Regions from separate parts of the Arthrobacter sp. B0427-1-12 genome, predicted to be linked through region 3. Evidence: riboswitches for the same ligand, from Rfam matches in the RefSeq annotation. Region 3 holds a riboswitch; each other region holds the start of a gene.
What was found. Region 3 has a riboswitch for glycine ahead of gcvP (aminomethyl-transferring glycine dehydrogenase). Riboswitches for the same ligand answer to the same signal wherever they lie in the genome.

Region 1 (8,050 bases), on a different contig from region 3:
CGAATGCGTTGACGCCGAACATGATCCCGTACTGCACCGGGCTCAGCCCCATCATGGTCTGGTAGACGAACGGCGAGGACGAGATATAGCTCATCAACACCCCAAAGCTGCAGGCGAACAGCAGCACGTAGCCGACGAACCGCCGTTCCCTGAACACGCGCAGCAGCGGCCCAAGGCCGGTTCCGGTTCCGCGCCGGTGCGGCGGGTGTGTTTCACGTACTCCGGCCAGAATGCCGGCCAGCATCAGTAAGAACAGGCCCGCGAGCGTCCACAGCACCCCGCGCCAGCCCAGCGATTCGACCAGCAGGCTGCCAACGAACGGCGCGATGACCGGGGCGATGCCGCTGACCGTCATCATGAGGCTGAAGATCCGGGCGGAGGCGGCGCCGGCGGCGAGGTCGGAGACGACGGCGCGGGCTATGACCACGCCGGCCGCGGCGCTGAAGCCCTGCACCAAGCGCGCCGCCACGAGCAGGGAAAGGGTCGGAGCCACCGCCGCGCCAATGGAGGCCAGCACGCATACCGCGGAGCCGATGATCAGCGGCCGCACCCGGCCAAAGCGGTCCGAGAGCGTCCCAAAGCAGAGCTGCCCGAATGCAATGCCGACCATGAAGGCGGTCAGGGTCAGCTGGACCCCCGTGGCATCCGTGGCCAGGTCCGTCTTGATCAGCGGGAATGCCGGCAAGTAGAGGTCTGTGGCAAAGGGCCCGGTGGCGGACAGCAGCGCCAGTACCAGCAGCAGAGGCGTGGTGATCGGCTTGCCTGTCCTTGTGGCAGATCCAGTGGCAAGGGCCAAGGCGCGCCGCCTTCCGACTATGCAAAAGTAATTATTGAGACATAACTACTTTTCCATATTCCGCGTATGCTTCCAAGAGTGAGCGTCCAGCATTCCACACCAGATGCAGCGCATGACGACGACGACAAAGCCGATCTGGTCAACCTCATCTTCGATCTGGCCCGGGAACTACGCGCCAGGGCTGAGGAGATTTCGGGAGCCACCCCCCTGACGCCGGCCGAAGCCACCGTCATGCGGCATATCGCCGCCGAGCCGGGCATCCATCCGGCCGCTCTGGCCGCACGGACCCGCATGCAGCGGAGCAATCTGAGCAACACCTTGAACTCACTGGCCCGCAAGGGGTTCACCGACAAACGCCCAAGCCCCTCGGATGCGCGCTGCATCGAGCTCTTTGCCACCGAACTGGCGCTGCGGAACATGGCGGCATTCCGCCGGGCACGCGCCCGCCTGCTCCGCGATGCCATCGGCACTGCCACACCCGACCTGGACGCGGCCATGGAGGCACTGCGGATTATCAGGGACGGCTTGGCCGGGCGTTGACGACGACGGGCCGCACGTCGTCCCGGATCACGCCCAGCCGCACCAGCGCCCCGGTGGCGGCAGCTTCGAACGCGTCCCGGTCGACCGTTCCGTTGACCACTTCCACTCCTGCGGGCAGCAGGCCTTCCGGCGGCTCGGAATTGAGGATGATCAGCGCCTCTTTGGCCCCGATCGACTCAGCCTGCCGGATGGCGCTGTGCACCACCGGCCCGGACGCGGCATGGTGGAACTTCACCTCCACCGGCAACCGGCCGCCGTCGAGCCTGGTGATCAGCAGATCCGCGCCCTGCTGCTCCGGGCGGTCCGGCTGGTCAACGCGGAAGCCGTGCCTGCGGCCCAGCCGGTCCAGGCGCTCGTAGGCGAGCAGGGTCTGGTCCACCTCCGGCGGGATGTCGACGGCCAGGCCGTCGCCGCGGGCGGATCCGACGGCGTCGCGCACCAGGGACAGCGGCTGGTTCCGGACGTCGTCGACTACCTGCTGGACGAACATCCTCTTAATCTGCAGCGGCGAAAGCGCCAGCGCATCCGCGCCGATGGCCAGCACTTGCTGGCCGGAGACCGCAATGTAGAGCAGCACCGCGCCCGCTGCGATCAGCAGGGGCACGCCGCCCACGTTGGTCCCGGGCATGAAGACGCCGGCCAGTCCGGGGACGGTCAGCGCCAGGCCAAGCAGTCCGAGCGCCCAGCGCTGCCACCGCAGCAAGGATTTCCCGCCGAACGAGGCCGGAGGATTCCTCTTCTCCACCATGTTCTCCATGTTGCACCCGATTTCCCGCGCGATGGATGCCGAGACTGTCCTTCGAGCGTAGTCCCAAAAACTCCGCTTGCCCATGCCCCGGCAGTTCCGGTACAGTTGTGACTCGGGTCACTCAGGTGATCCGCAATCCAACTGAATATGCCTCTGATCCGCCGCGGGAGAGTCCTGCCGATTCCACCAATCGATCAGCAGGCGCCGTAGGAGCAACTCCTCCCCAGGAATCTCTCAGGCCCCTGTACCGCCGCGGATAGGCACCTCTGGAAAGCGGCCGGCTGTCAGCCGGCCCACCGACGGGGCAAGCGCACCGCAGTTGCGCGGAAACTCTCAGGTCCATGACAGAGCGGGGAGGAACCCAATCCACTGCGGCGCACCCGTGCGCCGCTGACCACCGGAGTTCCTCATGACGGCCCGCAGTCGCTGCTCCCCGATCCTTCTCCTGCCCGCCGGGCATCCACCGGCCATCGGCACCTAGCCGATCGCTAACAGCAATGCCCCGCGCCTAGCCTTTCCCGCCCGGGCAGCACAGCTGCGTCCGGCGAACTCCAGCGCCCAGTGCGCACCTCAACCGCACATCGGCCACACCGTTGTGGCCACCGTGCCGGCACAACCCGTCACCAGCCAAAGGACCACCATGTCTGAAACCACCAAGGCCCCGGACGCCGCCCCTGTCGGCGCCGGCGTCGCCCATTCCGAGGAAGCGCATCTTTCCCGTTCCCTCTCCAACCGCCACATCCAGCTGCTGGCCATCGGCGGCGCCATTGGCACCGGCCTGTTTATGGGTTCCGGCAAGACCATCTCGCTGGCCGGTCCGTCGGTCATCTTCGTTTACATGATCATCGGCTTCATGCTCTTCTTCGTCATGCGGGCGATGGGCGAGCTGCTGCTCTCCAACCTCAAGTACAAGTCCTTCAGCGACTTCGCGGGCGACCTGCTGGGGCCCTGGGCCGGGTTCTTCACCGGCTGGACGTACTGGTTCTGCTGGATCGTCACCGGCATCGCGGACGTGATCGCCATTGCCGGCTACGTCACCTTCTGGTGGGGCGACGCGCCGCTGTGGATCCCGGCGCTGGCCGCAATCGTGGTGCTGCTCGCGCTGAACCTGCCTACCGTGAAGGCCTTCGGTGAAACCGAATTCTGGTTCGCCCTGATCAAGATCGTCGCCATCGTGACGCTGATCGTCGTCGGCCTGGTCATGGTCTTCACCAACTTCACCTCCCCGGACGGCAACTCCGCCTCCTTCGCCAACCTGTGGAACGACGGCGGCATGTTCCCGACCGGCCCGATGGGCTTCGTCGCCGGCTTCCAGATCGCCGTGTTCGCCTTCGTAGGCATCGAACTGGTCGGCACGGCCGCCGCCGAGACCAAGGACCCGGAGAAGAACCTGCCGCGCGCGGTCAACTCCATCCCGATCCGCGTGATGCTGTTCTACGTGGTCGCCCTGACGGTAATCATCTCCGTGACCCCGTGGCGCGAGATCACCGCGGACAAGAGCCCCTTCGTCACCATGTTCACACTGGCCGGCCTGGCCATCGCCGCCGGCGTGATCAACTTCGTCGTGCTGACCTCCGCCACCTCCTCGGCCAACTCCGGCATTTACTCCACCTCCCGCATGGTGTTCGGCCTGGCGCACGACGGCGATGCGCCCCGCCGCTTCGGCCAGCTGAACCGCCGCCGGGTCCCCGCTAACGCACTGGTCTTCTCCTGCTCCTTCCTGCTGGCCGGCGTCGTGCTGCTCTACGCGGGCAAGTCCATCATCGAGGCCTTCACCGTGGTCACCACGATCTCCGCGCTGCTGTTCATGTTCGTCTGGACCATCATCCTGGTCAGCTACATCGTCTACCGGAAGCGCCGCCCGCACCTGCATGCGGCCTCCAAGTTCAAGATGCCCGGCGGTGTCGCGATGTGCTACGTGGTGCTTGCCTTCTTCGGCTTCCTGCTCTGGGCCCTGACCCAAGAAGCGGATACGCTGCAGGCCCTGCTGGTTACCCCGCTCTGGTTCGTTGGCCTGGGTGCCTTCTACTGGTTCGTCCGCAAGACGCCGCTGCACCAGGCCCGCCGTGCCGAGCACGCGGCCGAGGTCTCCTCGGACAAGACCGCCGCCAAGGAGTACTTCGCCGCGGCGAAGTAACCTCGGCAGTACCGTGAAGCACCCCGGAGGCCCGGGAACTCTCAGGGTTCCCGGGCCTCCGCCGCGTCCAGCAGGCGCTCCCGGGCCAGCGTCTTGAGCCCGTCAGCCGGCTTGATCGGCACCGGCCAGCGCGGGCTGAGCGTGTCCCCGAGCGTAATGCCGCGGATCCGCCGGCCGAACATCGGCAGCACCCATTCGCGCATCCATTCGCGCTCCATGGCCGCCCACTGCCGGACCGTCCGCTTGGTGTCCCAGGGTTCAAAGGGTTTGAGCTTGATCTTGTGGTCCACGCCAAGGACGCGCAGCACCTGCGCGGCCATGTACTTGTGCCCGGCCTTGGACATGTGCAGCCGGTCCGCGTCCCACATGCGCGGATCGTGGTAGGCGTCGAAACACCAGAAGTCCACCAGCAGCGCGTCGTACTTGCGGGCGATCCGGCGCACGGCCTCGTTGTACCGCCAGTTGCGGCGCTTCATCGGCTCCAGCATCGGATGCAACTGCACGTCGTAGCCGGTGAACAGCAGCAGCTGCGCACCGGTTTCCGCCAGCCGGGCCACCAAGGCCTCGTACTGGTCCATCAGGCCGTCCAAGTCCTTGCGGAATTCGAGGATGTCGTTGCCGCCGGCATAGAGGCTGACCAGCGTAGGCTTCATCGCAATCGCCGGTTCAAGCTGGTCTTCGATGATCTGGTGCAGCCGTTTGCTGCGGATCGCCAGATTGGCGTACTCCCAGTCCGGATCCTGCCGGCTCAGCTGCTTGGCCACCCGGTCCGCCCAGCCGCGCACGCCGTTGGGCAGGCGCGGTTCCCAGTCACCTACGCCCTCCGTGAATGAATCGCCCAGTGCAACAAACCGCCCTGCCACTTAGCCCACGCTAGTCCAAAATGGACGACGAAGGGCAAACTTCCGGTGAACTCGCACCCGGCTATCCGGCCTGTGCTCCATCCGCCTCCGCCGGCGCCGCCTCGGGGAGCCGGCCGGACCGTTTCTCCTCCGGCGTTTCCCGGCCCGTCCAGACCTGGACGATCGCCCAAGCCACCGCCGTGAACGGCACGGCCAGGATCGCCCCCACGATCCCGCCCAGGACGGTGCCCGCGGTCAGGGCCAGCAGGATCACCAGACCGTGCAGGCTCAGTGAACGTCCCATCAGCACCGGCTGCAGGAAGTTGCCCTCCAGCTGGTTCACCACGACGACGACGGCGACAACGATCAGCGCGATCACAGGCCCGTTCGCCACCAGTGCCACCAGCGCGGCCAGGATTCCGGCCACCGTCGCGCCCACCATAGGAATGAAGCCGGTGATGAATACGACGACGGCCAGCGGCAGCGCGAGCGGCACCTGCAGGACCAGCAAGGCTGTACCGATGGCAATCGCATCCACCGCGGCTACGGTGGCGGTGCCCCGCATGTACCCGCCCAGCACCTCCACCGTCCGGGTTCCGGACCGGCGCCACCGCGGCTTGTTCCGGGGGCTGACCCAGCTCAGGAAGAAGCTCCAGATCCTGTCTCCGTCCTTGAGGAAAAAGAACAGGACCACAGCCAGCAGGACCAGTCCGGTCAGGAACTGGCTGGCCGCCGACAGGCCTGACAGCGCGCCGGCACGGAACTGGCTGCTGGTCACGAAGTTCACGACGGCGTCGACCGCCTCATTGATCTGCTGCTGGTCGATCGGGATGGGTCCGTTTTCGATGAAGCTCTGCAGCTGGCCGAAGCCTTCGGTGGCCGAAGTAGCCAGTTCACCCCATTCGCTGCGCACGGCGAAGACGATCGCGGTGACCACGCCGCCGAGGACCACTCCCACGCCCAGGAACGCGACCCAGGCTGCCATCATGGCGGACATGTTCCGGCGCAGCAGCCGGATCAGCGGGGCCATCGCCGAGGCGATGATCAGTGCAATCAGCAGCGGAATCACCACCAACTGGACCTGCAGCAGAGCGTAGACGGAGATGAACACCAGGGCCAGAACCAGCAGGACCTGCGCGGCGCGTGCCCCGGCCCTGCCCAGCCCGTCCGCCCAGAGACCACGGGTTGTGGCTTCAGCCTGCTGTATTTCCGCCGCTCTGGCCGCTTCGGCCGTGCTGGCGGTTTCTGCTGTTTTGGCCGTTTCTGCTGTTCTGGCCGTGCGCGCAATCAATCCCATCAGTGTCCCATCGTCGACCTGCGGTTCGACACCATCCTTGCATGCCGCACTGACATCGGCAGGGCGCACGGCAGTAGGCTGGCTGGCAGTACCGTTCTCCATGCTTCAGCCAAGGAGGTCCACAGTGAATACCGCGCTGCCCGAACTCGCCGTCACAGGCTCCACCGGCTACCTGGGCAGGCTGCTGGCCCGCCGGCTCGCCGATGCCTCGATTGCCCAGCGGCTGCTGGTGCGCGATGTCGGCCGGGCGCCGCAGCTCGAAGGTGCGGCGCCGGTGAGGTTCAGTTACGCGGATAAGGCCCTGGCGCTGTCTGCGCTGGAAGGCACCGATGTCCTGTTCATGGTCTCCGGCGCCGAGTCGGAGGACCGCCTGGCCCAGCACTTCACCTTCATCGACGCAGCCGCCGAGGCCGGCGTCCGGCACATCGTCTATACCTCCTTTTACGGAGCAGCCCCGGACGCCACTTTCACGCTGGCCCGGGACCACTACGCCACCGAAGAACATATCAAGGCCAGCGGGATGACCTACACCTTCCTGCGGGACAACTTCTACATCGACTTCCTGCCCTCGCTGGCCGGCGAGGACGGCGTCATCCGCGGCCCCGCTGGCGACGGCGCTGTCGCGGCGGTGACCCGCGAAGATATAGCCCGCGTGGCCGCCGTCGTACTCCAGGATTCTGCCGCGCATGCTAACGCGACCTACAGCCTGACCGGACCCGAGGCGCTCACGCTGGCCGAGGCCGCGCGGATCATCGGCGAGGAAAGCGGAACCGCGGTCAGCTACCATGCTGAGTCGGTGCCGGAGGCCTACGAGTCGCGGGCCGCCTACGGCGCGCCGGACTGGCAGCTGGACGCCTGGGTCAGCACCTACACGGCCATCGCCGCCGGGGAACTCGCCGGCGTGACGACGGCGGTCAGAGACCTGACCGGCAGGGAACCGATGTCTCTGCGGGACTACCTGCGCCAGCAGATCGACGAGTAGCCGGCGGCGCCGGCTACCGCGGATCACGGCGCAGCGGGTGGTCCGCCGGAACTTCCCCGATCACGATGCGCAGGCCGTCCGGGTCGCTGATCCACATCTCCAGCAGGCCCCACGGCTCCCGCCGGGGAGGCCGGACAATGGTCACGCCGACCTGCCGCAGCCGCTCGTACTCCGCCGCTACATCCCGGACCTGCAGCCACACGGCCGCGCCGCCGGCGGCGCCCTCGGTGGTGCTGCCGACTGAGCCACCGCCTGAGCCGCCGCCGCTGGAGCCGGAGACTTCAAGGAAACCGCCGCCCAGGAAGAACACCACGCCCGGATCCGCGCGGTTGCCGAACTCGCGGTACACCGCCAGACCCAGCTGGTCCCGGTAGAACCTCCGGCTGCGGGCCAGGTCGGAGAGACAGATCAGGATCCGGCTGCCCAGAATGTCCATGGACCGATCCTTTCACTGTCCGGGATCAAAGTTAGACTCGTGCAGTGACCACCCGGAATGATGTCACGGCCTCATGGGTAGCCCGGGATGCCCGGGCCACCGTACGGGCAGGGCCCGGGGCCATCCACCTCCGGCAGGCCGAACGCCTCCGGACCCTGGTCGCTTATGCCCGCTCCCGCTCCCGTTTCTACGGTGAGCAGTACCACGGCCTGCCGGCCGGCATCGCGGATCTGCAGCAGCTGCCGCCGACGGACAAGAAACAGCTGATGGCC
Region 2 (8,050 bases), on a different contig from region 3:
GCCCTGGCGTATGAGCGCGCGTCACGGCCGAAACCGGCGAAACTGCACACAAACACTGTGCTGCGTGCGAAGGTGGAAGAGGACCTGAAAAAGAAGTACTCACCCGAGCAGATCGCAGGACGACTGCGGGTTGAGTTCCCGGATGAGCCGGAGATGAGGGTGTCACCCGAGACCATCTACCAGTCCCTTTACGTCCAGTCCCGCGGGGCGCTGAAGCGCGAACTGACCGCGTGCCTGCGCACCGGGCGGGCCATGAGGCAGCCCAGCCGAAAGGCCGGGCAGCGCAAGAACCGGATCCCGGGAATGATCAACATTTCCCAGCGTCCTGCCGAGGTCGAGGACCGGGCCGTGCCGGGGCATTGGGAGGGACGCTGGTCGAACGGACCACCAATTACACAATGCTCGTGCACCTGCCGGACGGGTATAAGGCCGAGCAGATGCGTGATGCACTGGCCGCGAAGATCAAGACGCTCCCCGATGTGCTGCGGCATTCCCTGACCTGGGATCAGGGCATTGAGATGCAGGACTGGAAAACCGTGAAGATCGATACCGGCATCGAGATCTACTTCTGCGACCCGCACTCGCCCTGGCAGCGCGGCATCAACAAAAACACCAACGGCCTGCTGCGCCAGTACTTCCCCAAAGGCACCGACCTGAGCGTCCACAGCGCCGCAGACCTCGACTGGATCGCCCAGGAACTCAACGACCGGCCGCGCAAAAGACTAGAGTTCAGGAAACCGATCGAACTGATCGAAGACCTCCTGTTGCAATGACCGCCTGAATCCGCCCATCCTCTAACGGGACATTCACGAGCCCTGGTGGGACACGTATTCCATCGCGCTGGGGCCATTCACAGGCATGCATAAGTTCTCGCTCATCTTTGTCGCGGTGTGCGACCGGTTTATGCGGCACAGAGCCATCGGCCGGAAGGGCGAAAGGAACCCATGCCTTGGCGTCGGTAATTCTTCGTCGTGTCGGTGGACGATCAACCGGGCAATTATTAAAATTTTAACTACAGAAACCGGCAGGGCGCGTACAGCGCCCAGGGAGGAGGAGCGCATCACCGCTGATCAATACCAAACATCAACTGCTGAAAGCCCCTCCCGAGGGGCTTTCCCTATTTATCCGCCAGTATGAAACGGACACAGTCGCCTGCCCGGGCACTTCAGCTGGTCCACGATGAATACCTGTGGAGCACCATTGAGGAGCCCACGAAAACCGGGGCAGTCCCTAACGCCAATCCGGATGGTGTGCGGGGAGGAATCTCCCGCCACGGCTCGAAAGGCATATACAGCTGTGGGTGATTCAGTTCACGCCGCAGGCCCAGTGTCGGTGCCGATCCAAATCCTGTAGCGAACCCAAGGTTCTGCCGGCCGCCGAGCACCGGCCCTTCCCCCGTAAAACCACGCCCGGCATGTCTCGTGTCCTCCATCCCGGACCGAGTCGGCCCTGTGGGGTGCCATCCGCTTGTTCACCAGCGGGCAGCAATTTCACAGACGAAGCCTGATCATCCGACCTTAAACCTGTTCAACGTCGCCGTGGTGTCGATACGCGAAAAACAATGCGGTGCCCGCGATGCGTTTGCGTGGTGCCGCCCCTCCACGCTAAGGTGTGATCCGGCTCACTTCAAAGTGGGTCATGCTTGTGATCTGCGGCGGGAGAGTTCTGCCGGTACATTCAGCAGGCGCCGTAGGAGCAAATCCTCCCCAGGAATCTCTCAGGCCCATGTACCGCCGCGGCGAGGCAACTCTGGAAAGCAGTCAGGCAGCAACCTGGCTCACCGACGGTGCAAGCGGCACCTGCGAGAGCAGTGGGCGCGGAAACTCTCAGGTCCAAGACAGAGCGGGGAGGAACACAATCACCGTGCCACCCCGGTGCCGCTTGAACTACGGAGTTCCTCATGACGACTCAACCTCGTCCAACCAAGCCTGTTGACGCACCCCACCTTGAGCGGCAGCTGTCCAACCGCCACATCCAGCTCATTGCCATCGGCGGTGCCATCGGAACCGGTCTGTTCATGGGCTCGGGCAAGACCATCTCGGCGGCCGGACCCTCGGTGATCTTTGTCTACATGATCATCGGCTTCATGCTCTTCTTCGTCATGCGGGCCATGGGCGAACTGCTGCTGAGCAACCTGTCCTACAAGTCCTTCAGCGACTTCGCCGGGGACCTGCTGGGCCCGTGGGCCGGCTTCTTCACCGGCTGGACCTACTGGTTCTGCTGGGTGGTCACCGGCATCGCCGACGTCATTGCCATCGCCGGCTACGCCAACGAACTGGTGCCGGGCATCTCGCTGTGGATTCCGGGTGTCTTCACCGTGGCCGTCCTGCTGCTGCTCAACCTGGCCACCGTCAAGGCCTTCGGTGAGACCGAGTTCTGGTTCGCGCTGATCAAGATCATCGCCATCGTGGCGCTGATCGTGACCGGCCTGGTCATGATCTTCACCGGCTTCGAGTCCGATGCCGGCCCGGCAGGCTTTAGCAACCTGTGGAGCCACGGCGGTTTCTTCCCGCAGGAATTCATGGGCTTCGTGGCAGGCTTCCAGATCGCCGTCTTCGCCTTTGTGGGCATCGAACTGGTGGGAACGACGGCGGCCGAGGCCAAGGATCCGGAAAAGAACCTTCCCAAGGCCATCAATTCCATTCCGATCCGTGTGCTGCTCTTCTACGTCGGCGCCCTGATCATCCTGATGTCGGTCACTCCCTGGACCCAGTTCGAAGCCGGCCACAGCCCCTTCATCGGCATGTTCTCGCTGGCCGGGCTCGGCATGGCCGCCACGGTCGTCAACCTGGTCGTGCTGACCTCGGCGATGTCCTCGGCCAACTCCGGGGTCTACTCGACCTCCCGCATGGTGTATGGCCTGGCGCAGGAAGGCGATGCTCCCTCCGTCTTCGCCGGGCTGTCCTCGCGCAAGGTACCCCGTAACGCACTGTTCCTGTCCTGTGTGCTGCTGCTCTCCGGGGTCGTACTCCTGTATGCCGGCGACAACATCGGCGCGGCGTTCGGCATGGTGACCACGGTTTCCGCGGTCTGCTTCATGTTTGTCTGGTCCATCATCCTGGCCAGCTACCTGGTCTTCCGGAAGCGCCGCCCGCACCTGCACGCCGCCTCCAGGTTCAAGATGCCCGGCGGTATCGTGATGGTCTGGGTGGTGTTTGCGTTCTTCGCCTTTGTCCTGTGGGCGCTGACGACCCAGCCGGACACGCTGACCGCGCTGCTGATCACCCCGGTCTGGTTCGTCATCCTGGGCATCGCCTGGGCCATCATCCGGCGCAGGCCGGCCCATATCGCCCGCTCCGCGGCGTTCCGCGCCCAGCTGGACGCCGAGGGCCGGGAACCCGGCGCCCGCGAAACCGCCCAGGTGGGGGCCGCCGAATAGTCCTGCCGCGGGCAGCCCCGGCGCCCCGATCGACGGAGGCCCCGCGCAGTGCGCGGGGCCCTCCGCCCGCACCCTGGGCGTTCCTGTTCTTTGCGCAGATGACCGCCGATCGCTGCCCGTAAACCGGCACCAGGTAACCTCCCGCGGGCACAGTCCCTTCAGCAGGTGCAGGTTATGTTCAACGACCGGGCACGGGTGAACTGCTGCCCGCGGCGGGCCTGCGGCGGTGCCGGCCGCGGGCCTGAGCCGGCCGGCGGGGTTTTCAGGCGCCGCGCTGCCTAAGGCCGGCGGGCATTATTTCCGTGTGTCGGGGTCTTCGTCGCCGATGTGGCCGGGTGCCGACGCGTGGACCCGCTGGACGAAGGCGTAGTACTCCTCCATGTAGTGGCGCAGGAACCCGGCCGTGCTGTCGTCCTTGACCTCGCCGTCGTCCGTGTAGATGTCGGGGTTAAAGGAGATGTAGGCCTCCGGGGCGTTCAGCTGCGGGGCGTCGAGGAAGCTCAGGATGCTGCGCATGGAGGACTGCATGACGGCGGTGCCGATGCCGCCGGGGGAGGCGCCGATGATGGCGGTGGGTTTGCGGGCGAAGGAGTTGGACCCCCAGGGCCGGGATCCCCAGTCGATCGCGTTCTTCAGGGCGCCGGGGATGGACCGATTGTACTCCGGGGAAACAAACAGGATGCCGTCCGAGCCCTCGATGGCCTGCTTCAGGTTCCGTGCCTCGGGCGGGAAGTCGGCGTCGTAGTCCCAGCTGTACAGCGGGAGGTCTTTGATGGGGATTTCGGTGAATTCGAGCTCCGAGGGTGCGAGCTTGATCAGCGCTTTGGAGAGGGTGCGGTTGATGGAGCCGGTGGCCAGGCTCCCGATGAAGTAACCGATCTTGTAAGCCATTGCAGTGTTCCTTCCGTCAGCCGGCCGGAACCGGCTCGTCAACTCAGTGTTGCTGGATCGGCGCGTCCCAGTTCATGAGAAGTGGAACGTCTGGACATAACTGGGAGAGGAAGCCGCGGATGGGACCGGCCACTAACCGCTGCCTAAAACACGCCAATACCGTTGCGATTCACAGAGATTTTTCTGCCGCGGGGAGGGACCTGGGGTGTCGCGGTGAAGGACCGGCTTACGCACGCGACACGTCCGTAATTTCGCGCGACAAACCTGACCGCGTAGAGCTAGCGCGCCACGCGGGAGCGGAGGTATACGACACTCGAGCTGAAGGTGCGGGTCTCGACGAGTTCGAGATCCACCCGGCGCTCATGTCGGGGAAAGAACGGAATGCCACCGCCAACCAGCACCGGGTAGACCACGGCCCGGTACTCGTCGATCAGACCCAACGCGGCCACCTCGGCGGCGAGAGTCGCGCCGCCGATCGCGATCTCACCCTCCCTCTGGGCTCGCAACCGCTCGATCTCCTCCGCCAGGCCGCCGGAGGCCAGGCGGGCATTGCCCTGCACCGCCGACAGCGTGGTGGAGAACACCACCTTGGGCAGCGGCTTCCAGAGCGCGGCCCACTCGAGCTCCGACTCGTCGAGCGATGGATCCTGGTCGGCGGTCTCCCAGTACAGCATCGTCTCGTACAGCCGTCGTCCCAGCAGGTGGACGCCGACCTGTCGAATCTCCTCGATCCAGAAGCGAAAGACCTCCTCGTCGGGCGCCGTCCAGTCGAAGTTGCCGTCCGGCCCGGCGATGTAGCCGTCAAGTGAGACGTTCATTGAATAGGTCACGTTGCCCATCAGAAGCCCTTCTCGGTAGCGGGTCCGACAGTACTGCAGCTCAGTATTTGGCCCTGGGTGTGTTCGAAGGCGCAGTCCCGGTCCTTAACGCTTTCCCTTGCGGGCCTGCCGCGCGCTCTTCTCCTGCGGAGACTGCGTGCATCTGTCGAAGAGGTAAGTGGAAACGGCCAGCAGAAGAACAATGAGGGCGATGTAGAAGGCGCCTCGCCAGCTGTCCACGGCATATCCTGCTGCCACGGCCAGTAAAGCCAGCAGAAGGGGCAGGCCGGCGATCCGGATCCGGTGGGCCATGGTCATGCTTCAGCATCCCTCTCGGGGCTTAGGACAAGCTTGAGGACTGTTCCCCGGGGATCCCGCCCCGGATTGCTTACACCATAACGCCGCTTACCGTGCGCCTCTGGACCTTCGTAAGGCTGAAATTTAAGAGTTGCCCGAGGATATGCCAGTAAATGCGAATTTGAATCCTATTCTGACAACTTTCCGGGTGGGTGTCTGAGGTCAGGTTGGGGTGTACTTCAATTGGGCATTTGATTCGGGATTTTTCCGTCGGGCGGCGTGCGTTGGGGGGACCGGCTTGTGGGATGCCTACGCGGGACCAGCCACGCCACGAACAACACCGCTTTGCGTCCGTCGATGGCCGGCCCGTCGCTGAAGTCGTACTGCAGCCATTGCCCGGGCTCGGTCACCCAGGGCCGGTGCACCCGGTTGTTCCTGGCCTGATATGTGGTCCGTACCTGCGCGACCACCCGGCGGGTTGAGCGCTCGGAGCCCGTATAGCCCATCGCCACGAGTTTGCGGTGGGCGACGTCGACGCGAATGCGCCCTTGGACGCTTCGATCCATTCCTCGATCTTGGGCAGCCACTCATCCGTGACCCTGGCCCGTACCGCCGACTGCTCGGCCGTGCGGCCGGCGTCTCAGGTGATGCTTCAGCCGTGCTCGGAGATGCGCGCATCATTCGCCGCCCCCTCCACCGCCGCCGTCTCCGCCGGAGGATCCACCGGATGATGAACCGGAGTCACTCGTGTCATGGCCGGTGGAGTCAGGATCATTGTGCTTGCCTGCCCCGGAGGAGGCGATGGATGGGTAGGAGCCGGACCCGGTATCGGAGCCGCTGTTGTGCTGTCTGCCGCCCCGCTGTTTGGAGCGATTCGATGCTTTGCTCCTGGACGCGGCGCGAGCCACGGCAAACCCAGCGATAATAACGATGAGGATGCCGATTGCGGGAACGATGATTGTCAGATCCATGGGACGTCCTTTCAGGAGTTGGTGAACTGGTCGCGGATTGCTGCTGTGCGCACTGTAACCCGCGGCCGCATGACGAAGCCCGTTACCGGGGTGTCGGTGACGGGCTTCGTGAGGGTGCTTACCGGTGAACGGGTTTGTCCTCGATCAGCAGGGTCCGCAGGTCCAGGCGGCGCAGTACCCGGTCGACCATTTCCGGGTCCTTGTCCGGTTCGCTACGGGCGGCCAGCACTTCGGCGCGGGCGGCGTCCAGGGCGATCGTCTGGGCTGCCACGAGGGCGTCGTGGCTGTTGAGCCGGTGGGCCTGGTCGGTGCTCGGTAAGTCTCAGTTCCAAGAAACTGAGACGGCCCCGAGTGGTCGGGCTTGTGATGTTCATTCGTTGTGCCAGTGCGGGGGCATTGTCAGATCCGGGGGTAGAAGTGTTGCGCGGCTGCCTCTCGCGGCGTTGAGTTGCGGCTGTGTCAGGTACAGGGCCCTGGACAAGTCAGCGCCTTCGAGCCGTGCGTCCCTGAAGTCTGCGCCGAGCAGGTCCGCACCCGAGAGGTCACTGTCACGCAAATCGGCGGCAATGAGATAGGCGCCTCGGAGATCTGCCCCGCACAGCCGGCGGGATCTGAGATTCCTGCCCATCAGGTCCGCTCCGGGCCTCAGCGCGGACTCCAGATGATCATCACCGGAGGCGAAGTAGGCGGCCCGCACTTCTTCGCTGACATCCATCAGCGTTGACCTCATTTGGGAGTGAAGATCTTGAATATCCAGTGACAGCAACTCCGGCAGCTGCCCACCGACCGCCTGCTCGATCGTGTATCTGAGTTCTGCCGCACGATCTGAGGTGTCGGGATCGAAGGTGCGTGACTGGGCCTCGGCCAGGTGCCAGAGCATCTCATGTAGCTGGCGTGCGGCCTGGAACGCGGAAAACATCTCGTCTTTGATGTCAGGGTGCTCGAGCCAGTTTTTTCCGGCGAAGAGTCCCTGCGATACGCCCTGGCCGGCCCCGAAGCAGTCAAAGACCGTGCAGCCACGAAATCCCCTCGGGCGCAGGCTGTCGTGGATGGTGCAGGAGAAGTCAGGGGCAAGGTTCTGGCAGGCAGAGCCGGCGAGTTTGTCGAGGGCAAAATCCGCCGAACGCGAGAAGCCGAAGGCTGTACAGCAGAGGGCAAAGCAATTACCGCAGTCAGGGCGCAGGGATTGCCGGTCCAGGGCAGGTGAAGAGGGCGCAGGGGAGAGTGCTGCTGTCGTTTTCATGTGATCTTCCAGTGGCGAGTTCGGTGTTGGGCCGGTGAGCCGGGGAACCCCATCTGGGGTTCCCCTGGCGGGCGCACGAAATCACCGCTCCTCTAAGGAACGAACTGGAATCGCTGTAAGGACTGTGGGTCACAGAGAAATATGAAATATCACTGGCATCAGAATACCTGGGCATCCCCGCTGGGCCACTTCAACGACACGTCCCACTCGGCAGCTGACGGCACCGCTACCGCGGACACTGAAGCCGCCAATTCATCCCAGTGGTGACCAACGGTGCAAGAAATGCCGGGAGCGGGGCTGCACCGAAGGTGCAGTCGTCCATAGGACGTGAGCGGCTCTCATCTGACCACCAGAGTTGTGCCCGCGTGTTCGACATTCCGTGCAGACGGCTTCGGAAAATGACAGATGAGACCGGCATGGATCGGCGAATCATGCCGCGTTAGACCCGCCC
Region 3 (8,050 bases):
GCTCGGGGCACCGGAGGTGACTTCGCCGATAACCTTGCCGTCCACCGTGACTGGGTAGTGGGAACGGCCCGCCCGGCGGCCCAGGCCCTTCAGGCCGACCAGCTTGCGGGGCGAACCCTCCGCCTTCTTGGCTTCCAGCGCGGCGCGGCCCACGAAGTCGCCTTCCTTGGACAGCGCCACAACCGGACCCAGACCGGCGTCGTACGGACTGGTCTCCAGGGACAGTTCGTTGCCGTACAGCGGCATGCCGGCTTCCAGGCGCAGGGAGTCGCGGCAGGCCAGGCCGGCCGGCTGCAGCTCAAACTCCCGGCCGGCTTCCAGCAGGGCGGACCACAGCGCGGCTGCCTGCTCGTTCGGCACGTAGATTTCAAAGCCGTCCTCGCCGGTGTAGCCGGTGCGGGCCAGCAGCAGCTTCACCGGACCGGCGCCGAAGGTGAACTCGACTTCGTCCGCTGCGTAGTACTTCATGTCCGTGACGATGGAGTGCTGCGCCGCCGGAACAAGGGTGAGCAGGATGTCCACGCTGCGCGGACCCTGCACAGCCACCAGGGAGGTGGCAGCGGTCTGGTCGTCCACTACCACGTCGAAGTTGGCGGCGCGCTCGGCCAGGGCGGCGGCAACCACCTTGGCATTGCCGGCGTTGGGGACAACGAGGTACTTGTCCTCCGCGCGGCGGTAGCTGATCAGGTCATCGATGATGCCGCCGGCTTCGTTGCAGATGAGGGAGTACTTCGCCTTGCCCACAGTGATGCCGGACAGCTTGCCCGCCAGCGCGTAGTCCAGGAATTTGCCGGCCTCGGGGCCGGTGACCCAGACCTCTCCCATGTGGGACAGGTCGAACAGGCCGGCGGACTTCCGGACGGCATGGTGCTCGGCCAGCTCGCTGCTGTACTTGAGCGGCATCTGCCACCCACCGAAGTCGGTGAAGGACGCGCCAAGCTTCTCGTGCTCTGCGTAGAGGGCTGTGTACTGGCTGGTTGCAGCTTCAGTGCTCATAAACGTTCCTCACGGATCCTTAGTTGGCGAATTCTTCGATCGGCGGGCAGGAGCAGATCAGGTTGCGGTCGCCGGCGGCGCCGTCGATCCTGCCAACCGGCGCAAAGTACTTATCCATCTTCAGCGAGGGCAGCGGGAAGACCGCCTGCTCGCGGCTGTACTTGCGGTCCCAGTCGGAGCTGGCCACGGCTGCCGCAGTGTGCGGAGCCAGGCGCAGCGGGCTGGCCTCGGCGGTGAAGTCGCCGTTGGCCACCTGCTCGATCTCGCCGCGGATGGAAATCATCGCGTCGATGAAGCGGTTGATCTCCGCGAGGTCCTCGGACTCGGTCGGCTCGACCATCAGCGTGCCGGCTACGGGGAACGCCAGCGTCGGGGCGTGGAAGCCGTAGTCGATCAGGCGCTTGGCCACATCCTCCGCGGTGACGCCGGTGCGGGCGGTCAGTTCGCGCAGGTCCAGGATGCACTCGTGTGCCACCAAGCCGTCGTTGCCGGTGTAGAGCACGGGGAAGTGCTCATTGAGGCGGGAGGCAATGTAGTTGGCGGCCAGCAGTGCGCTCTTGGTGGCCTGGGTCAGGCCTTCCCCGCCCATCATGGCCACGTACGCCCAGGAGATGGGCAGCACGCCGGCGGATCCATACTTGGACGCGGACACCGGAATGCCCTTGCCCTCGTCCTCCGCCAGAGCCGCGTTGCCGGGCAGGAACGGCACCAGGTGCTCGGCCACGGCGACCGGGCCGACGCCGGGTCCGCCGCCGCCGTGCGGGATGCAGAAGGTCTTGTGCAGGTTCAGGTGGGACACGTCGCCGCCGAACTGACCCGGCTTGGCCAGGCCGACCAGCGCGTTCAGGTTGGCTCCGTCGATGTACACCTGGCCGCCGGCGGCGTGGACCGCATCGCAGACCTCGCGGACGTCGGCGTCGTACACGCCGTGAGTGGACGGGTAGGTGATCATGATGCCGGCCAGCTGGTCGGCATGCTTCTCGATCTTTGCCTTCAGGTCGGCGTGGTCGATCGTGCCGTCGTGCGCGGTGGCCACGACGACGACCTTCAGGCCCGCCAGCACCGCGGACGCGGCGTTGGTGCCGTGTGCGGAAGCAGGGATCAGGCAGACATCGCGCTGGTCATCGCCGTTGGCCAGGTGGTAACGGCGGATGGCCAGCAGGCCGGCGTACTCGCCTTGCGATCCGGCGTTCGGCTGGATGGAGACGCCGGCGTAGCCGGTGATCTCGGACAGCCGGGCCTCCAGGTCGGCGATCAGTTCCCGCCAGCCCACGGTCTGGTGATCCGGAGCGAAGGGGTGGATGGAGGCGAACTCCGGCCAGCTGATGGATTCCATCTCCGCCGTCGCGTTCAGCTTCATGGTGCAGGAGCCCAGCGGAATCATGGTCCGGTCCAGCGCCAGGTCGCGGTCGGACAGGCGGCGCAGGTAGCGGAGCATCTGCGTCTCGGACCGGTGCATGTGGAAGACAGGGTGGGTCAGGTACGCGGAGGTGCGTTCGACGTCAGACTTCAGCTCGAAACCGGGGGTCGCCGAGGCGGCCGCCCGGACCTTGGCCTCAGCGTCGTCGACACCGAAGGCTCCGGCAACCGCGGCCAGGTGTGCCGCCGTCGTGGTTTCGTCGCAGGAGATGCCCACCTGGTCCGCGTCGATGCTGCGCAGGTTGATGCCCTTGGCCTCGGCGGCCTTGATGACCTCGCCCGCACGGCCCGGGACGCGGACGGTGAGGGTGTCGAAGAAGTGCTCCGAGGCGAGCTCCAAGCCGGCGCCCGTGAGGACGGAGGCCAGGGTGCGGGCGTGGCCGCTGGTCCGCTGCGCGATGGCCTTCAGGCCCTCCGGGCCGTGGTAGACGGCGTACATGCTGGAAACGATCGCCAGCAGGGCCTGGGCCGTGCAGATGTTGGACGTGGCCTTTTCGCGGCGGATGTGCTGTTCGCGTGTCTGCAGGGCCAGACGGTAGGCGGCAGTACCGGCGGAGTCCTTGGAGACGCCGACCAGCCGGCCCGGCAGCGAGCGCTCCAGGCCCGTGCGCACGGCCATGTAGGCAGCGTGCGGGCCACCGTAGAACAGCGGCACGCCGAAGCGCTGGGAGTTGCCGACGGCGATATCGGCGCCCTGGTCGCCGGGCGGGGTGATGAGAGTGAGGGCCAGCAGGTCGGCAGCGACCGTCACCATGGCACCGCGGGCCTTCGCGGCCTTGATCACCGCAGCGTGGCTGCCGACGTTGCCGGAGGCACCCGGCTGCTGCAGCACGATGCCGACGATGTCCCCTTCGGGCAGTCCGGCGGACAGGTCCACAACCTCAACCTCGAAGTCCAGTGCCTTGGCCCGGCCCTTAACGACTGCAATGGTCTGCGGCAGCACGTCCTGGTCCAGGACGACTTTGCCGTCCTGGTGCGCCTTGTTGACGCGGCGCATCAGCAGCACGGCCTCGGCCACGGCGGTGGCTTCATCCAGCATGGAGGCGTTGGCGATCGGCAGTGCCGTCAGGTCCTCGACCATGGTCTGGAAGTTGAGCAGGGCCTCGAGCCGGCCCTGCGAGATTTCGGGCTGGTAGGGGGTGTAGGCGGTGTACCAGGCCGGAGACTCCAGGACATTGCGCAGGATGACCGGCGGGGTCACGGTGTCGTAGTAGCCCTGGCCAATCATCTGGACGGCCACGGTGTTCTTCGCAGCGAGCGCACGCAGGTCCGCAAGGACTTCCATTTCGCTGCGGGCGGGCGGCAGGTTCAGCGGCGCGCTCTGGCGGATGTCCGCCGGAACGGCGGTGTCGACAAGCTGGTCCACGCTGGCGTAGCCCAGCTGCTTGAGCATCGTCTCCGCGTCATTGCTGCGGGCGCCGATGTGGCGGTCGACGAAGGCTGTTTCTGTTGATTGAACCGTCATGGGGGAACTCCAGGGTATTCCGGCGTCCAGGGACGCCAATCGGATCGAGTTCCTCCCCGCTCTGTATTGGACCTGAGAGATTCCGCGCCACCTGTTTCCACAGGTTCGGCGCTTGCACCGTCGGTGAGTCCGGCGAGCTGGCCGCCTGACTGCTTTCCAGAGTTGCCTTGCCGCAGCGGTACAGGGGCCTGAGAGATTCCTGGGGAGGATTTGCTCCTACGGCGCCTGCTGATCGGATTGAGCATCAGCAGGACTCTCCCGCCGCGGTTCAGAGGCATGTTCAATTATGGGTGATGCGACTCACAACTATACGCCGGAGCCTATCCTTGAGCAAGATTCTACATGGCGCCCCCTGCTTCGCCCATACCGTCCGCAACGTCAACCAAATTGACTTTCGCTCGTGAGCCGACTCACACTGAATTTCAGGTGCGCTGAGGCGGAACAAGGACGACATGCCCGGTCCTTACGATTAGCACCACCGCGCGCCCATCGATCCGATGACAGAAAGAAGTCCGATGTCCAACCGCCCCATTCCGCCCGACGCCGAAGCCGCGGTTCCCGGGGAGGGCCACTCCCACTTGGTCACTTTCAACGAGCAGCACCAGGGCGAGCCCCACCTCGAACGCCAGCTCGCCAACCGCCACATCCAGCTGATCGCGATCGGCGGCGCCATCGGCACCGGCCTGTTCATGGGTTCGGGCAAGACGATTTCACTGGCCGGTCCGTCGGTCATCTTCGTCTACATGATCATCGGCTTCATGCTCTTCTTCGTCATGCGGGCCATGGGCGAAATCCTGCTGTCCAACCTGAATTACAAGTCCTTCAGCGACTTCGCCGCGGACCTGCTGGGGCCCTGGGCCGGGTTCTTCACCGGCTGGACCTACTGGTTCTGCTGGATTGTCACCGGCATCGCGGACGTGATCGCCATCGCCGGCTATGTGGCCTTCTGGTGGCCGGACCTCCAGCTCTGGATCCCCGCGCTGGCCGCCATCCTGCTGCTGCTGGGGCTCAACCTGCCCACGGTCAAGGCCTTCGGTGAAACCGAATTCTGGTTCGCCCTGATCAAGATCATCGCCATCGTTGGCCTCATCGTGGTCGGCCTGGTATTCATCATCACCGGCTTCACCGCCCCGAACGGCTCCGAGGCCACCTTCGCTAACCTCTGGAACGACGGCGGCATGTTCCCGACCGGCCCGATGGGCTTTATCGCCGGATTCCAGATCGCCGTATTCGCCTTCGTGGGCATCGAACTGGTGGGCACTACCGCGGCGGAGGCCAAGGATCCGGAACAGAACCTCCCCAGGGCCATCAACTCCATTCCGATCCGCGTGATGCTGTTCTACGTGGTCGCGCTGACGGTGATTGTTTCTGTGACGCCGTGGCGGGAATTCTCGGCGGACCGCAGCCCCTTCGTGGGCATGTTCGCCCTCGCAGGGCTGGCCATCGCCGCCGGCGTGATCAACTTCGTGGTCCTCACTTCCGCGGCATCCAGCGCGAATTCGGGGATATATTCCACCTCGCGCATGGTATTCGGCCTGGCGCATGAAGGCGACGCCCCCAAGACCTTCGGCCGCCTGTCCCCGCGCCGGGTGCCGCGCAACGCGCTGGTCTTCTCCTGCACCTTCCTGCTGGCCGGCGTCGTGCTGCTGTATGCCGGCGAATCGATCATCGCGGCCTTCACGCTGGTCACCACCATCTCCGCACTGCTGTTCATGTTCGTCTGGACCATCATCCTGGTCAGCTACATCGTCTACCGGAAGCGCCGCCCGCACTTGCATGCCGCATCAAAGTTCAAGATGCCCGGCGGCATTGCCATGTGCGCCGTCGTCATGGCATTCTTCGCCTTCATCATCTGGGCCCTGACCCAGGAGCCGGACACCCTCCGGGCCCTGCTGGTCACGCCGCTGTGGTTCGTGGCCTTGGGCATTGGCTATTTAGTGCTGCGCCGCAACCCCTACCACCAGGCCCGCCGGGCCGAGTTCAGGGCACTGGTGGCGGCCGAGAAGGACGCAGCCGAAGGGTTCGCAGCCACTGCAAAGTAGCTGTCATCGGTGGACAATACCTTCATGGCACAGCTCAAACCGCGCACGACGCCGGCACTCCAGGCTGCGGAGGCCGGCGCCTTGCGCCGTGCGCTGGAATCCGATGATGTCACCGTTTTCGTGGACGGTACCGCCCTGAAGCTGCCCGCCGCAGCCCGGGACGCCGTCGTCGGTCTTCTGGAGCGCTTCGCCCGGGGCGACGCCGTGATGGTCAGCTCGGTGGAAACCCTGCTCACCACCTCCCAGGCGGCCGAAGCCGCCGGCATTTCGCACACGTACCTGCGAAACCTGACGGACAACGGAACCATTCCGGTGGAGTACCGGGGTTCGCACCGGCGCATCCGGCTGCAGTCCGTGCTGGACTGGCTGGCCGCGCAGGAAGCAGCCCGGCAGGCCAAGGCGCACCCGGAGGCGGCGCAGGGATAGACCCGGATCCCGGACCTGCCGGGAAGCGGTCCGCCGCATGTATTGGAGACCGAGATGAGTATCCTCAAGTCCCCCGGCGCCACAGCCGAGGAACTGCAGAACCTGGGCATCGACAGCAAGGATGTGGACGTTTTCCTGACGGACCTGGCGCGCTACTCCGCAGGCGTCCTGTCCGGGGACCTCCAGGTGCAGTGCGGCGTCACCCTGCAGCGCCACCACAAAACCGCCACCATCGCGTACAGCAGCGACAAGGCCAAGGTTCTGGACGAGATCCAGCTCGGCTACGACGAAGGACCGTGCCTCGAGGCGCTGAGGACCAACCAGACAGTCCTGGTCAAGGATGCACGCACGGACCCCCGCTGGCCGGACTACTTTGGTGTAGTAGCCAAGCATGGCTACTACTCAATGCTCGGCGTGCCGATGCACCTAGAAGGGGAATCGGCGACCGCGCTCGATTTCTACGCCCCTGCCGTCGATGCCTTCGACGGCAGGGCGGTGGCTGCCGCGCAGGCCTCGAAGGCGCTGCTGCTGGCCGTCCGGGTCGCGACACATATGGAGGCCTCGGACGACCTCAAGGCAGCGATGCAGGCGCGCACCACCATCGACCTGGCCGTCGGCATCCTGATGGCACAGAACCGCTGCTCGCAGCAGGACGCCTTCGGCATCCTGAGCCGCGCTTCGAACAACCAGAACACCAAGCTGCGCGACCTTGCAGCGAAGGTCATCAGCCAGGTCTCCGCCGACCCCGTGGAGACGCACTTCGATTAGGCGCAGGTCCAGCCGCACCTCCGTTGTGGTTTATATCACAATAAGGTAACGTAAGCTCAGGTCAAGCAGCGGCCCTCCGGAGCTCCCCGGATTCACCATTCACCGTCGAATGCGTGCCGCCGCCGCATTATGTTCCCCGACGGCCTTCAGAACAGGGGCCCGCCATGACCACCATCAATCCGTCCGCAGATGCCGACCACTTCCTGCCCGGTTCGACTGCGGCCCAGGATCTTGAACGCGTTGCCGAACCTTACTGCGATGTTTGCAGGACGGACGAATTCATCTACATCGAGAGCTTCATGCCGTGCATCACCGGATCGGACGGCCACGTAAAGCGGCTCGGGGAGGTCACCTATTTCTGCACTGCCTGCGATGGCTTCGCGGGCCATGCCGTTCCGGCCAGCTGGGCTCCGCCGGGGTGGTACCTGGGCTAGCTCGCCTCAGCTGTAGCGCGCAACGGCGGCCTCGACAGTTTCCTCTCCGGCGACCAGTTCCAGCGCCCGGTGCCGTCCGGCCCCGGTAGTCAACAGCTGGGCGAGGACATCGGCCACGTCGGCGCGGCTGATCTCCCCATACGCCACCGATTCCCGCAGCTGCACCCGGCCCGCCGGGGGATCGTCGGTGAGCCGGCCGGGCCGCAGGATCGTCCAGTCCAGACTGTCCCGGGTGCGCAGATCGTCCTCCGCTGCCAGCTTGGCAACCAAGTAGGCGTGGAAAACGTCATCGATGCCCTCGGGCCGCGCGCCCCCGCGCACCCGCTCCAGTCCGATCGCGGAAATCTGCACGAACCGCTTCACACCCGCGGCCTCGGCGGCATCGGCAAGCAGGATGGAGGCCGCCCGGTCGACGCTGTCCTTGCGCTGCGCTCCGCTGCCCGGCCCCGCGCCGGCGGCGAAGACAACAGCATCCGTTTGCTGCAGCGCCGCGGCGAGCT

Region 1: it holds a riboswitch for glycine, as region 3 does, so the genes downstream of both, cycA (D-serine/D-alanine/glycine transporter) here and gcvP (aminomethyl-transferring glycine dehydrogenase) in region 3, are expected to answer to the same signal.
Region 2: it holds a riboswitch for glycine, as region 3 does, so the genes downstream of both, cycA (D-serine/D-alanine/glycine transporter) here and gcvP (aminomethyl-transferring glycine dehydrogenase) in region 3, are expected to answer to the same signal.

The regions. Positions count from the first base shown of each region.
Region 1 is NZ_JBNHIC010000011.1:6,679-14,728, reverse strand. Features, by position in the region: gene AC5RWU_RS09085 (multidrug effflux MFS transporter) at 1-796, opposite strand, end outside; gene AC5RWU_RS09080 (MarR family winged helix-turn-helix transcriptional regulator) at 875-1,336, shown strand; gene AC5RWU_RS09075 (hypothetical protein) at 1,311-2,084, opposite strand; glycine riboswitch at 2,239-2,344, shown strand; gene cycA (D-serine/D-alanine/glycine transporter) at 2,725-4,221, shown strand; gene AC5RWU_RS09065 (SGNH/GDSL hydrolase family protein) at 4,263-5,084, opposite strand; gene AC5RWU_RS09060 (AI-2E family transporter) at 5,146-6,462, opposite strand; gene AC5RWU_RS09055 (SDR family oxidoreductase) at 6,485-7,342, shown strand; gene AC5RWU_RS09050 (VOC family protein) at 7,356-7,778, opposite strand; gene AC5RWU_RS09045 (phenylacetate--CoA ligase family protein) at 7,823-8,050, shown strand, end outside.
Region 2 is NZ_JBNHIC010000069.1:1,339-9,388, forward strand. Features, by position in the region: partial or broken gene AC5RWU_RS21745 (IS30 family transposase) at 1-773, shown strand, start outside; glycine riboswitch at 1,646-1,743, shown strand; gene cycA (D-serine/D-alanine/glycine transporter) at 1,901-3,379, shown strand; gene AC5RWU_RS21755 (NADPH-dependent FMN reductase) at 3,674-4,270, opposite strand; gene AC5RWU_RS21760 (dihydrofolate reductase family protein) at 4,549-5,109, opposite strand; gene AC5RWU_RS21765 (hypothetical protein) at 5,194-5,406, opposite strand; partial or broken gene AC5RWU_RS21770 (IS21 family transposase) at 5,691-6,025, opposite strand; gene AC5RWU_RS21775 (hypothetical protein) at 6,063-6,356, opposite strand; gene AC5RWU_RS21780 (hypothetical protein) at 6,475-6,627, opposite strand; gene AC5RWU_RS21785 (pentapeptide repeat-containing protein) at 6,727-7,599, opposite strand.
Region 3 is NZ_JBNHIC010000022.1:54,872-62,921, reverse strand. Features, by position in the region: gene gcvT (glycine cleavage system aminomethyltransferase GcvT) at 1-996, opposite strand, end outside; gene gcvP (aminomethyl-transferring glycine dehydrogenase) at 1,016-3,880, opposite strand; glycine riboswitch at 3,932-4,045, opposite strand; glycine riboswitch at 4,047-4,151, opposite strand; gene cycA (D-serine/D-alanine/glycine transporter) at 4,396-5,922, shown strand; gene AC5RWU_RS14110 (helix-turn-helix domain-containing protein) at 5,947-6,348, shown strand; gene AC5RWU_RS14105 (GAF and ANTAR domain-containing protein) at 6,403-7,116, shown strand; gene AC5RWU_RS14100 (hypothetical protein) at 7,281-7,550, shown strand; gene AC5RWU_RS14095 (NAD(P)H-binding protein) at 7,557-8,050, opposite strand, start outside.